2 regions of the Streptomyces sp. NPDC022552 genome follow, and region 1 is predicted to be linked to the other one. Evidence: riboswitches for the same ligand, from Rfam matches in the RefSeq annotation. Region 1 holds a riboswitch; the other holds the start of a gene.

Region 1 (7,057 bases):
GGACAAGGCGCTGCAGGACCGCCAGGACGTCCTCCGCCGCCGCCGGGTCCAGAGCGGACGTCGGCTCGTCGAGGACGAGGACCTTCGGGTGCGGGGTCAGCACCGAACCGATCGCCACCCGCTGCTGCTGCCCGCCCGAGAGCGTCGCGATCGGACGGTCGCGCAGCTCCGCGAGCCCGAGCAGGTCCAGGGTCTCCTCGACCCGCCGCCGCATCACCGCAGGAGCCAGGCCCAGGGACTCCATCCCGTACGCCAGCTCGTCCTCGACCGTGTCCGTGACGAAGTGCGCCGGCGGGTCCTGGCCGACCGTGCCCACCACGTCCGCCAGCTCGCGCGGCATGTGCGTACGGGTGTCCCGGCCCGCCACCGTCACGCGGCCCTTCAGCGTGCCGCCCGTGAAGTGCGGCACGAGCCCCGAGACCGCCCCGAGCAGCGTCGACTTGCCCACGCCCGACGGGCCCACCAGCAGGACCAGTTCGCCCTCGGGGACCGTCAGGTCCAGGTCCCGGAGCGTCGGCTCGCCCGCGCCGTACGTCACCGAGACGTTCTCGAACCGGATCACGAAGACTCCTTGGAGGCGGGCACGGGGGCCACGAACGCGGGCAACAGGCCCACCAGGATCGACAGTGCGGGCCACACCGGAAGCTCCGGCGCGACGAGCGGTACGACGCCCGGGTGCAGCGCCTCGTAGGCGTACACGTTCGCCCAGATCATCAGCGCCGCCACCGCCACGCCCGAACCGGCGACCAGCCAGGCCCGCACCCCCCACGCGTCCGGCCGGTACCGGCTCCGTACCGCCCGGCGGCCGCCGAGCCGGAGTCCGGCCATGGCCGCGACGAGACCGGCGACGACCAGCGGCAGCCCGTACCCCGCGCCCTGCGCCGCGAGCAGTCCGTACGATCCGGCGCACACCCCGAGCAGGCCGCCCAGCGTCAGGACGTTCGTCGTCCGGCGCACCGCCGGCGGCACCTGCGCCGTACGGCCGTACCCCCGGGCGTCCATCGAGGCCGCCACCGCGATGGAACGCTCCAGCGCGCCCTCCAGGACCGGCAGCCCGATCTGGAGCACCGCCCGCACCCCGCCCGTCGGCCGCCCCCGCAGCCGCCGGGCCGTCCGCAGCCGCACGACGTCGGCCACCATGTTCGGCGCGAAGGTCATCGCCACCACGACGGCGACCCCCGCCTCGTACAGCGCGCCCGGCAGCGACTTGAGCAGCCGCGCCGGATTGGCGAGCGCGTTCGCCGCGCCCACGCAGATCAGCAGGGTCGCCAGCTTGGCACCGTCGTACACGGCGAAGACCACTTGCTCCGCCGTCACCCGGCCCCCGATCCGCACCCCTTGTGCCCAGTCCGGAATCGGCACCTCGGGCAGCGTGAACAGCTCGTACGTCCCCGGGATCGCCGAACCGAGCAGCACCGAGAACACCACCCGCAGCGCCACCACGAACAGGCCCAGCTTCACGAAAGCCCCGTAGGAGCGGGCCCACGGGGCGTCCGTGCGGCGGGCCGCGACGACATAGCCGGCGACCGCGACGATCAGGCCGAGGAGCAGCGGGTTGGTGGTGCGGGAGGCGGCGACGGCGAGGCCGAGCGCCCAGAGCCACCAGGCGCCCGCGTGCAGGGCGTTGGAGCGGCTCGCCTCGGGGGCACGGATCATGCGCGTCGGCGGGCCTTCCAGACCGCGGCGCCCCCGAGCACGAGCACCGCGGCTCCGCCCACGACGATCCCGACGGAGGGGCCGCCGTCGTCCTCACCCTTGCCCTCCGGCGCCTGGGTGGCCGTCACCGTGAGGTCGCCGTCGGGCCGGCTCTCCCCGGACGGAGGGTTCGTCTCCGCCACCTGCTCGCCGCAGCCCTTCGCCGGGTAGCCGGCGATCCCGCACAGCAGCGCCGCGCTGTCGTACCGCAGCGGCTTCGCCACCGCGGCCAGCGCCTCCGCGCTCGTCGCGTCCTCGCGGACCTGGGCGCAGCCGGTCTTCACCGGCGGCTGGGGCGGAGCCTCGCCCGGCGGGGCGTCCTGCGGGGTGCCGAAGTCCACGACGACCGCCACCCGCTTGGTGCCGGCCTTCTCCTCCGTACCGGCGCAGACGCCCGCGAAGTCGGGGGCGGCGGTGGGCCGGGCGGCGTCGCTGCTGTCCTTGCTGACCGCGAAGCGGAAGCCGACGGCCTCGCCGTCGGACGGCCGGGCGGTCGCCGGGCCCTGCGTCGCGTACGCCCAGGTCCCCCCGCCGTCGCTCTCCCAGGACGACCAGTACCGGTAGCCGACGGCCTCGGCGGGAGCGGCGGCGGCCAGCATCAGGGCGACGCCGGCCGCTGCGCCGAGGAGCCCGGCCCTCACTTCTTGCGCCCGCTCACCAGGAAGCCGATGCCGACGCCGACGACCATGCCGATGCCGATGATCCACCACACGTCGAAGGAGCCGGAGTCGTCGTCGCTCGCCTCGGGCGCGGCGGACGGCGAGGCCTTCGGCGCGGGCCCGGTGGCGGCCAGCTCCTCGAGGAGGTCCGTCGAGCCGAAGGCGCGCGGGTCGACGTGCATCGCCTTCGCGGCGAGGATCAGCTGCGCGTACGCGGCGGGACCGCTCTCCTTCGCCCAGGCGGCGGAGTTCTTCTGGAGCCAGGTCAGCGCGCCGGAGGCCTCCTTCGTGGCACCGGTCGCGGCGAGCGCGACGACGGCGTCGGCGGTGTTGCCGTGGTCGGGCAGCTCGGTCGGGTCGGTGGCGCCGGGCATCGGCGGGGTGTTCAGGTGGCCGGTCTTCGCCAGCGCGGCGGCCAGGTAGGAGGCGCCGTTGAGCGCGGCCCGGTCCATCGTCGGCTTCGCCAGGTCCGTGCAGACCGGGCTCTGCTGGGGCTCCACGCCCCGCGCGGTGATGCCCTTGCCGAGCCCGGCGAGCGTGGCGGCGGCGGTGGCGTCGGCGTTCGCGAGAAGCTTGCCGTCCTTGTCGGGCTGGTACGCGAAGGCGCCCGCACCTTCCTTGGCGGAGCAGGGCAGGGCGAGGCCGAGCAGGGCGTCGTACGGGGTCCTGCCCTCGACGGACTTCACCGCGCCGGGCTTCTCGCCGAGCGCGGTGAGCGCGCTGATGACGATCGAGGTGGAGTTGGCGTCGCTGGGGCCGCCGGGGTTGTAGCCCCAGCCGCCGTCCTTGTTCTGCACACCCTTCAGCCAGGCCGCGCCGGCCGCGGCCGCCTTGGCCAGGGGCTCGGGTTCGGTGCTCAGGCGCTTGGCGCCGGTGAGTGCCTGGACGGCGACGGCGGTGGCGTTGGTGTCCAGCATGGTGGCCGTGTCGCAGGGCTTGGCGGGGTCCGGGCGGTACGACGCGAAGGCGCCGCTGTCGCACTGCTGCTTCCGGAGCCAGGACACGGCCTCGTCGGCGGGCTGCACACCGCTGGTCGTCTGGGCGATGAAGGCGAGCGACTGGCGCCACACGCCGTCGTACGTCGGGTCCTTCGTGCCGTAGAGCCCGGCGGGGATCACGGGCGCGGGGGTCGCGGACGGGGAGGGCGCGGCGGATGCGACGGGGGCGACGCCGGTGCAGAGCACCGCTGCGGCGGCGAACGCGGCGGCGCCGCGACGGACGGTGATCATGCGAGCTGTGGCCCTCTCCTGCGGCCGGGCACCGGCACGCTGAGGCACCAGGCTCGGCTCCGTATTCCTCGACGGTGCCGGCGGTCACGTCCCGGGCGGGGCATTCCGGCTTCCGTCCACGGCGGGCGAGGGCGGTCACGGTTGCGGGTCAGTGCCGGATTTGCACCGGCTTCCCCCCGTACGGGTGTGAGGACGACTCGCACACTCTACCGGCCCGTACACCGCCCGACCGGCGGGTGCGAGGCGCCTCACACCTCCGCCCGGGCCGGGGGCGGCCGGGGCCTCACACCGCCACGTACGCCACGGGGTCGGTGCCCGGGGCGGCCTCCGCGCGGCCCAGTTTCACGAGGCGGCGCACGTGGGCCTCCGCCTCGCTGACCGCGATGGTGCGGGAGCCGTACGGGATCTGGTCCCAGGGGCGGTTCCACTCCATGCGCTCGGCGAGCTGCCAGGGGGTGAGCGGCGCCGCGAGGAGGCGCAGGAGTCCGGTCAGCCGCTCCTCGTGGTGGTCGAGCAGCTCCCGTACCCGGCCGGCGGCGTCGGTGAAGGCGTACTGATGGGCCGGGAGCACCTCGGCGACGCCGAGCCGCCCGATCCGCTCCAGTGAGTCCAGGTAGTCGCCCAGGGGGTCGGTGGCGGTTTCGTCGTCCGGGTCCTCGTAGAGACCGATGTGCGGGGAGATCCCGGGGAGCAGGTGGTCGCCGGAGAAGAGCCGGCCGTGGCCCGGGAGTCCGGCGGGGTGCTCCTCCTCCAGGTGGAGGCAGACATGGCCGGGGGTGTGTCCGGGGGTCCAGACCGCGCGCAGCCGGCGGCCCGCGAGATCGAGCAGCTCGCCGGGGACGATCTCGCGGTCGGGGAGCGCGGAGCGCAGTCCGGGCAGGGTGCTCGCGCGGCCCGCGCGGGTCGCGCGGAGCGGGGCGGTGTGCTCCTCGGGGGCGCCGACGGCGGCCAGCTTGCGGGCGAGGTAGTCGAGCCAGGTGCCGGGTTCGGACTCGCGGGTGCGGCGGACGACGGCGGTGTCGGCGGCGTGCATCGCGATCCACGCGCCGGACGCCTCGCGGACCTGACCCGAGAGCCCGTGGTGGTCGGGGTGGTGGTGCGTGATGACGACCCCGTGCACGTCCCGTACGGAGGTCCCCAACGCGGTCAGTCCGTCGGCCAGTTCGTTCCAGGACGCCGGATCGTCCCAACCGGTGTCGATCAGCACGGGCCCGCGGTCGGTGTCGAGGACGTGGACGAGGGTGTGCCCGAGGGGGTTGTCCGGAATGGGTACCCGGAGCGACCAGACGCCTCCGCCGTGCTCGGTCACCTGGCTCATGGGCCCTCATCTCTCCGCGACGGCAGGGCGATTGCTCGACCGGGCCCACTATAACGAGAACTGACGGTCCGTCAGGGTGGCGTGCGGTGCCTTGTCGGGCGCGCGGCCGTGCGGTAGACCGCCAGGCCCTCGGGCTCGCGGTGGTGGAGGGTGGAGTCGTCAGCGCAGGGTGCGGCCTGGGCCGCTCGGGACCGGCGAACACATCACGGCGCTGTGTGGTTTCGTCGGGCACGCCGATCCGGGCTTCGCGCTGCGGGTGTACACGCACCTCATGCCGAGCAGCGAGAGCCGTACTCGGAAGGCCGTCGGCGACAGGGATCGGCGGGCCGCCGGAACGACTGACGGCCCCGAGACGGCCCAGGCGGTGTGACGCAGGCCCCACCAGCAGCAAAGCGGCTGGTGGGGGCCTGTCTCGTCCTGGCCATTGCCCCCTATAACTAGAACTGATATCAGTTCTGATACACAGTCAGAAACAGTGCGGGTTCCGGGAGGCAGTCGGCCATGACCGAGCTTGTGGAGCACGGAAAGCTGTACATCGGCGGGGCGTTGACCGATCCGGCCGGCGGGGATGTCATCGAGGTGATCTCGCCGCACACCGAGGAGGTCATCGGTCGTGTGCCGCACGCCTCCCGGGAGGATGTCGACCGGGCCGTCGCCGCCGCGCGCGAGGCCTTCGACCACGGGCCCTGGCCCAGGATGACGCTCGAGGAGCGGATCGCCGTCGTCGGGCGGATCAAGGACGCCATCGCCGTACGCCACGAGGAGATCGCCCGCTCGATCAGCTCCCAGAACGGCTCCCCGTACTCCTGGAGCGTTCTCGCCCAGGCCCTCGGCGCCATGATGGTCTGGGACGCGGCGATCACCATCGCCCGTGACTTCCCGTACGAGAGCAGGCGCGCGGGCGTCCTCGGGCCGATCCTGGTGCGGCGCGAGCCGGTCGGTGTCGTCGCGGCGGTCGTGCCGTGGAACGTCCCGCAGTTCACCGCCGCCGCCAAGCTCGGGCCCGCGCTGCTCGCCGGCTGCACGGTGGTCCTCAAGCCCTCGCCCGAGTCGCCGCTCGACTCGTACATCCTCGCCGAGATCGCCACCGAGGCGGGCCTCCCCGAAGGCGTCCTGTCCATCCTGCCCGCCGACCGCGAGGTCAGCGAGTACCTCGTCGGCCACCCGGGCGTCGACAAGGTCTCCTTCACCGGGTCGGTCGCCGCCGGAAAGCGCGTGATGGAGGTCGCCTCCCGCAACCTCACCCGCGTCACCCTCGAACTCGGTGGCAAGTCCGCGGCCGTCATCCTGCCCGACGCCGACGTGGCCACCGCCGTCGCCGGGATCGTCCCCGCGGCCTGGATGAACAACGGCCAGGCCTGCGTCGCCCAGACCCGCATCCTCGCCCCGCGCAGCCGGTACGACGAGATCGCCGAGGCGTTCGCCGCCGCCGCGGGCGCGCTGGTCGTCGGCGACCCGCTCGACCCGGCCACACAGGTCGGCCCGCTGGTCGCCCAGCGGCAGCGGCAGCGCTCCCTCGACTACATCAAGCTCGGCCAGGACGAGGGCGCCAAGGTCCTGACGGGCGGTGGCCGTCCGGCCGGCCTGGACCGCGGCTGGTACGTCGAGCCGACGCTCTTCGGGGCCGTGGACAACACCATGCGGATCGCACGCGAGGAGATCTTCGGACCGGTCATCGGTCTCCTTCCGTACGGGGAGGAGAGCGAGGCGCTCAGGATCGCCAACGACTCCGACTTCGGGCTCAGCGGCAGCGTCTGGACCGGGGACGTCGAGCACGGCATCGACTTCGCCCGGCAGGTCCGCACGGGCACCTTCAACATCAACACCTTCAGCCTGGACATGCTCGGCCCCTTCGGCGGCTACAAGAACTCGGGCCTGGGGCGGGAGTTCGGCCCCGAGGGCTTCGGCGAGTACCTGGAGCACAAGATGATCCACCTGCCGGCCGGGTACGAGGGACCGGGTGGTGCCTGATGGGCGACCGCTGGCGTGTGGAGGTCGACCGGGGGGTGTGCATCGGCTCCGGCATGTGCGTCAACCACGCCCCGGACGGCTTCCGCCTCGACACGGCCCGTCAGTCCCACCCGAGCGAACCGGAGTCGGACGCGAACGAGCGGGTGCTGGCCGCGGCCGAGGGCTGCCCGGTGGAGGCCATTCTG
Region 2 (7,057 bases), on a different contig from region 1:
CGCGGGGAGTGGATGTCCCAGACACCGGGCCCGGCCTCCCGGGGGTAGCCGTGCGCGGCCAGTTCATTGGCCACCTGCATGTGCGAGCGGGCGGCCTCCAGGCTGATGACGTCGGCGTCGAGGTCGTCGATCGCCTGGACGATGTCGCCGAACTCCGCGTAGCACATGTGCGTGTGGATCTGGGTGTCCGGCCGTACGCCGGCGGTGGTGAGCCGGAAGGCCTCCGTCGCCCACGCCAGATAGGCGGCGTGGTCGGCGGCCCGCAGCGGCAGGGTCTCGCGAAGGGCCGGTTCGTCGACCTGGATGACGGACACGCCTGCCGCTTCGAGGTCCTCGACCTCGTCGCGCAGGGCGAGCGCCACCTGCCGCGCCGTCTCGCAGAGCGGCTGGTCGTCCCGTACGAAGGACCAGGCGAGCATGGTGACCGGGCCGGTCAGCATGCCCTTGACCGGCTTCGTGGTCTGCGACCGGGCGTACGTCGTCCAGCGCACCGTCATCGGCTCGGGGCGGGAGATGTCCCCGGCCAGAACCGGGGGCCGGACGTAACGGGTGCCGTACGACTGCACCCAGCCGTGCTGGGTGGCGAGGTAGCCGGTCAGCTGCTCCGCGAAGTACTGCACCATGTCGTTGCGCTCGGCCTCGCCGTGCACCAGCACGTCGATCCCCGCCTTCTCCTGGAAGGCGAGGACCTCGCGGATCTCGTCCTTGATCCGCTCCTCGTACCCGGTGGCGTCGATCCGGCCGGCCCGCAGCTCGGCCCGAGCGGTACGCAACTCGGCCGTCTGCGGGAACGACCCGATGGTCGTCGTCGGCAGCAGGGGAAGGCGCAGATGGGCGCGCTGCGCGGCGGCTCGCTCCGGGTACGGCTGCGAGCGACGCCCGTCGGCGTCGGTGACGGCGGCGGTACGGGCCCGCACGGCGGGATCGCTGGTCAGGGCGGACCCGGCCCGCGAGGCCAGGTCGGCGCGGTTCGCCGCGAGTTCGGCCGCGACGGCGTCCGTGCCCTGCCCGAGTCCTCGTGCCAGCACGGCGATCTCCGCCGTCTTCTGGCGGGCGAAGGCGAGCCAGCGGGCGACCTGCGGATCGAGGTCCCGTTCGGCGGTGGCGTCCAGCGGTACGTGCAGCAGGGAGCAGGAGGCGGCGACGTCCACCTGGTCGGCGAGGCCGAGGAGCGTGCCGAGAACGGCCAGGGACTTCTTGAGGTCGTTGATCCAGATGTTGCGGCCGTCGACGACGCCCGCGACCAGGCGCCTGCCGGGCAGGCCGCCGACGGAGGCGAGGTCGGCGAGGTTTGCGGCGCCCGACTCGGTGAAGTCGAGGGCCAGTCCGTCGACCGGAGTCTTGGCCAGGACGCCCAGCGCGTCGCCGAGCCGCCCGAAGTAGGAGGCGACGAGCAGCTTCGGCCGGTCGGTGGCGGTGCCCAGGTCGCGGTAGGCGCGGGCGGCGGCGTTCAGCTCGGCCGGGGTGCGGTCCTGGACCAGCGCGGGCTCGTCGAGCTGGACCCACTCGGCGCCGGCCTCGCGGAGGTCGGCGAGCACCTCGGCGTACACCGGCAGCAGGCGGTCCAGCAGAGTCAGCGGTGCGAAGTCCGCGGCCACGCCCGGCGCGGGTTTGGCCAGCAGCAGGTACGTGACGGGACCCACCAGGACCGGGCGGGCGGTGTGACCGAGCGCCAGGGCCTCCTTCAGCTCGGCGACCTGCTTGCCCGAGTCGGCGGAGAATACGGTGTCAGGCCCGAGTTCCGGGACCAGGTAGTGGTAGTTCGTGTCGAACCACTTGGTCATCTCCAGCGGGGCGACGTCCTGGGTGCCCCGGGCCATCGCGAAGTAGCCGTCCAGCGCGTCGGCCTCGACGGCGGCGCGGTGCCGCTCGGGGACGGCGCCCACCATGACGGTGGTGTCGAGGACATGGTCGTAGTACGAGAAGTCACCGGTCGGCACCTCGTGGATGCCGGCATCGGCCAGGTGCCGCCAGTTCGAACGGCGGAGGCCGGCCGCGGTCTCCCGGAGGGCGTCGACGCCGACGCGGCCCCTCCAGTAGCCCTCGACGGCCTTCTTCAGTTCGCGGTGCTGCCCCTGCCGGGGATAGCCGTACACGGTGGCTCGTGCTGCCGCGGCTGCGGACTTCGGTGTCACGGAACTCTCCTTCGCGAGATGTGTCCTTGAACGCCCCGGTGACGGGACGCGGACGCGAAGGAACGCACGACCGGGCGGACCACGTCGCGGTCGTGCCGCACGTGCCGCTCGAGATACGCCGACCCGCCCACGAGGTCACCGGGATCACCGCACGCGAACGATCGCGTACGGGCAACGGGCAGGTCTTCGGACTCGCGGGCACGTCTGCCGAGGCAGACACCTACTGGCCGTCGCTTCCCAGACCCGTACGGGCCCAGTGCGTATGACGGCGGTCGTTCCCGCTCACCGCTGCGGGGCAGTCCCGGATTCCCACCGGGTTCCCTCTTACGACGCATCCCGCCTGGTGGACGGGGCGAACCAGCTGCAAGGGCCACCTTAGGCGGACGGACGGCGAAACCGCACACCCCTGCCCGCATTCCGGAACGTTCCGCAACGCGCCGGGCCGCCTCTCCTCCCGCATCCCGGCGCGGTGCGGCGGCCCGGCCGGGTCAGCCGCGGCTCGCGGTGCAGTCCGACGGGGTGGGGCGGCCGGTCGGCCAGGCGAGGCCGACGAAGCGGATGCGGCCGGGTGCGTCGGGCGCGAGTTCCACCACGGAGACCGCCTTGTTGTACGGGTTGCCGTAGTTGTCCAGGCAGATCCAGCCGCTGGCGCCGTCGACCTTGCCCATCCCGTGCAGCCGCAGCCACGAGTCGCTGATACGGCTCAGGGTGGGGATCACCGGGTCCGCGTCGTCGCGCATCCGGATGGCGGTGACCGCGGTGAGACCGGCGTCGTAGAACGTGATCGTCCGCGAGTCGGTGAGCTCCACCGGGCCGATGTCTCCGACCTCCTTGCTGGTCGCCAGCTCGGCCAGGGTGCGGAAGGCGGCCGCGGAGCCGCCCGTGGCGGGCGCCTTGGGGCCGCTCCAGGCGTCGGGGTGGGCGACGGCGGCGTACTGGAGCGTCACACCCTTGCGGAAGGCGGTCCAGTCGAGGAGCTTGTCCGAGGAGAGGGTGGAGGCCCCGGAGCCGGTGATGATCGTGTACTTCTTCTCGGTGCAGCCCCGGTTGCCCAGTTCGTTGACGAACTGCCTTAGCTGGACGGGCCGTCCGGCGAAGTAGATGACCTTGGCCGCCGAGGTGCAGATGGTGTCGACCATCTGGTCGAAGGCGTTGGCGGTCGTGCCCTCCTCGTGGAACTCCTCGGGCGCGCGGTACTGCTCGGGCGCGCGGGGCGATCCGGCGGTCCGCTCGGCGAAGGCCCGCTTGAGCGCGTCGACGTAGTTGTCGCCGGTGCGGATGTCCTCGACGACCAGGGTGTGCTTGGGGTCGATGCCCTCGTTGAAGTGGGACAGGGCCCTGGCCTGGTCGGTGGTGGTGGGGACGACCCGGGCGAGGCCCGGGTACGCGTCGGGCCTCTGGGCGCTGTTGCCCGAGTCGTCGGCCGTGATGGGACCGCCGACGACGGGAATGCCGCGCTCACGGGTGAGATAGCCGATGGCGGCCTGGGTGGTGGCGGTGGAGACGTCGAAGCCGATCACGGCCCGGAGGTTGTCGGTCGTCGACTCCGACATGGTGCCGAGCTGTTCGGCGACGGGCCGCCAATGCGCGTGACTGCGACCGGGGTTGGCGAGCAGTAGCCGTATCGCCGGCTTCTTGCTGTTGGAGTCGTGGTTGGCGCGGTACTGAGCCAGGTAGGCGCCCTGCACCTCGTGGAGCGTCTTCTGCTGCTCGAAGGCCTGCGCCGGCGCCATCGGCAGCATCACGGCGACGGAGACGTGCGGTTCGCCCTTGATCCGGTCGTTCTCCGCCTTGATCCGCGCGCTGACCTCCCTGAGGTTGTCCGCGAAGACGAAACTGCCGTCGGTGACGCCCGTGCACTCCCGGGAGCCCTCGGGGCCTCGTTCCTCGATGCCCTTGCCGCAGGCCGGATCCGGCCCGAGGACGACGATGCCGGCCCATACGGCGGCGCCGAGCACGGCCAGGGCGACGACGAGGGCGGCCGCCTTGGTGAGCGGTCCGCCGGGGAGTCTTGCGATGAACGACGTCATGACGCGGCACCTTCCTGGACGGGCAGGTCGGGAGCCTGTACTCCGGCCCGCAGACGGGCAGGCCAGGCGGCGGACGCCTCGCGGTAGGCGGCGTGCGCGGCCTTGTTGCCGTACAGCGTCTCCAGCGCGATGCGGACGGTGGTCAGCGCGTCCTCGCGCGGCGCGAGGGTGAGCGGATCGGAGAGCCGCCACAGCAGCGGCACCAGGGAGGCGATCGCGTCGTGGTGCGGTCCGGAAAGATCGCTGCGGCAGGCGGTGCACGACAGGAAGGGGCTGCCGGCCGGGGGCTCGTAGCCCTCGCGCGGGTGGGGCGCCGAGCAGACGAGATTGAGCGTGGTCAGCCATGCGCCGGGCGGGGCGACGGTGAACCGGTGGTGCAGGACGCCGACCACCTCGTCGACCCGGCCCAGCGCCATCGTGTGGTGCAGATACGTGTCGCCGCGCGGGTCGCACAGGGAGCGCAGCCGGAGCTGGGTGTCGCGCCAGCGCTCGTGGGAGACGGTGGCGGCGAACCGGTGCCGCAGCAGCAGATCGAGGGCACGGTCGCCGTCGAGAAAGGAACGGGTCCGGTACTCGTCGGCCTCACGCACCCGTACGGCGACCAGCTCCTCGGAGTGGTCCTCGGGATGGGAGTACGTCCACAGCCCGCGCCGGGTGCCCGCGTCGGCCGCGGCGGAGAGCAGCACCAGGCGCTCGCGTAACACCGGATCGGGCAGCAGCTTCGCGAGGAGCGCGGGCGCGGCGGCGTCGAGGAGTTCCCCGCCTCGTATCGTGCCCACCTCCTCGACGCGGCGCACGGCCGCGTCCGCCAGGGTGCGGGCGCCGGCCGCGCGGCCGCCGCTGTAGCGGGCGACGACGCGGGGGAGATGGTCGGGGTAGTCGACGGAGCTGAGCATCTCCGCGATGTGGGCCGGTTCGATGTCGGGGATGCTCAGGACCAGCGGCCGCGCCGACGGAACGGCGTCACCGCCGACCTCGCTCAGCGGCGGGTGCGCGTGTCCCCTGCCGAGCAGCGTGGCGAGCGCCACGGGCCGGGTCGGGGCCTTGCCCGGCGCCTCGCCGTGTGCGGGGTTTCCGGCGTCTAGCAGGTCGAGGAAGACCCGTCCGACGTCGGTGTGGGCGTTGTCCAGAAGCAGCAGCGGGCGTGGCTTCCTGTTGAGCCTGCGCAGGGCGCCGTAGTTGGCGTCGATGTCGTCGAGGAGCGCGGCGACGAGGTGCTCCTCGGCGGCGCGTCTGCGGTCGTCGAGCCGGCGGAAGCCACGGACGAACTGGAAGAGCCGCTGCAGCGAGTCGCCCTGATAGCCCTGGGAGCGGTGCAGCCGGGCGCCCCACCAGGCGAGCGCGCCCTTGTCCGGCTCGCTCCGCACGAGCTGCGCCCGGGCGGTGTCGAGGACGATCCCGGCGATGGTGTCGAGGCCGGGGACGGCGGACAGGACCAGCGGGAGGTTGTCCGTGACGACGTCGAACCAGCGGCCGAGGCTCTCCCTGCGGCGCCGTACGTCGGGGTCCTCGGCGGTGATGAGGGTACGCAGATCGGCCTCCGCCCGGCGCAGATCGGGCGGCCGTACGTCGGTCTCGTCACTGTTCAGCGGGCGCCAGGCGGTGACGACGAGGAGGCCGAGCGACAGCCGCGGGAAGGCCATCGGCTTTCCGAAGTGCCGTACGTCCAGGCCGAGTTTGTACGCGAGGAGGTACAACAGGTGCGTGATGCGGGAGGCGTTGGGTACGTCGTCGTCACCGTCGGCCACGCCGGGCTCGCCGAAACCCGCTGCCCCGAGGTCGACCCGGGCGAGCGGCACCCGGCCGTTGTACGCGTCATGGACGGCGCCGAGGAGGGCGGTCTTGCCGCTGCCCCGTCCGCCGACGATCCGTACGACGGGCGCGCCCCGGGGATAGGCGAAGGGGACGAGGTACCCGTCCTTGTGATGCAGCCCCACCAGTCGCGGGACGAACCCCTCCTGCAGGGCCTGCTGACCGTACAACCTCCCGCCCATGGCGCTACCGCCTCCCCCTGTCAGCCGCGCGTCAAGAGATCAACTGGTCGTGCACAAAGGGAACTTACCCGAGATGCGCCTGTTCGGCAGTGGGGTTGTGGGCGACCAGTGGGGGGAATCGGCGCACGGCGCGAGCGTGCCGCCGCGGCGTCCGGTTCCGGGTGCCGGGGCGACGCCGGTGCCGACATCCCGCCGGTCGTTTCCCGGGTGCTCTCCGGCTCGGTGGCTCCTCATGGGCCGCGCCGACCCGACGCGCGTCACAGAGGCGCCACGCCGTACGGAGGCGCGCAGAACGGGTCGCCGCCGCGCGGGCCACGTACGTCCGGCTACCCGCTTCGGCCGCTTTGATGCGGACGAGCGCGAACGTGCGAAGACGCCGGTCCGGGAGCGGTAAGTGCCGGCCCGCTGGGTAGCCGCCGCCGTATGGAAGCCAACGAGACCACCCCGCTGAGCGCCGTCGCGCTCGTCTGCACCCTGTCCCCGTCCCCGGCGCCGTCCAGCTCACAGCTGCTGGCCGAGCAGACCATGGCCGCGCTCGCCGGGCACGGGGTCATCGGAAAGGTGATCCGCATCGCCGACCACGACGTCAAGCCGGGCGTGCAGGTGGACATGGGCGACGGTGACGCGTGGCGGGACATCCGGCGCGCCGTGATGAACGCGGACATCCTCATCCTGTCGACGCCGATCTGGCTCGGCCACCCCTCCAGCATCGCCCAGCGCGTCCAGGAACGGCTCGACGCCGAGCTCGGGGAGAGCGACGACGAGGGCCGCATGCTCACCTACGGCAAGGTCGCCGGTGTCTGCGTGGTCGGCAACGAGGACGGCGCCCACAAGGTCGCTGCCGATCTCTTCCAGGGCCTGAACGACGTCGGATTCACCCTCCCCGCGAACGCGGTCA

The links. Region 1 has a riboswitch for cobalamin ahead of ACZ3OF_RS06800 (prenyltransferase/squalene oxidase repeat-containing protein). Riboswitches for the same ligand answer to the same signal wherever they lie in the genome.
Region 2: linked by a shared signal. The riboswitch ahead of metE (5-methyltetrahydropteroyltriglutamate--homocysteine S-methyltransferase) and the one ahead of ACZ3OF_RS06800 (prenyltransferase/squalene oxidase repeat-containing protein) in region 1 are both predicted to bind cobalamin.

The regions. Positions count from the first base shown of each region.
Region 1 is NZ_JBVHGJ010000002.1:417,788-424,844, forward strand. Features, by position in the region: gene ACZ3OF_RS06785 (ABC transporter ATP-binding protein) at 1-562, opposite strand, end outside; gene ACZ3OF_RS06790 (energy-coupling factor transporter transmembrane component T) at 559-1,656, opposite strand; gene ACZ3OF_RS06795 (SCO2322 family protein) at 1,653-2,294, opposite strand; gene ACZ3OF_RS06800 (prenyltransferase/squalene oxidase repeat-containing protein) at 2,333-3,583, opposite strand; cobalamin riboswitch at 3,646-3,812, opposite strand; gene ACZ3OF_RS06805 (MBL fold metallo-hydrolase) at 3,867-4,901, opposite strand; gene ACZ3OF_RS06810 (aldehyde dehydrogenase) at 5,403-6,872, shown strand; gene ACZ3OF_RS06815 (ferredoxin) at 6,872-7,057, shown strand, end outside.
Region 2 is NZ_JBVHGJ010000010.1:306,465-313,521, reverse strand. Features, by position in the region: gene metE (5-methyltetrahydropteroyltriglutamate--homocysteine S-methyltransferase) at 1-2,135, opposite strand, end outside; cobalamin riboswitch at 2,296-2,512, opposite strand; gene ACZ3OF_RS25665 (hypothetical protein) at 2,624-4,165, opposite strand; gene ACZ3OF_RS25660 (hypothetical protein) at 4,162-6,159, opposite strand; gene ACZ3OF_RS25655 (flavodoxin family protein) at 6,583-7,057, shown strand, end outside.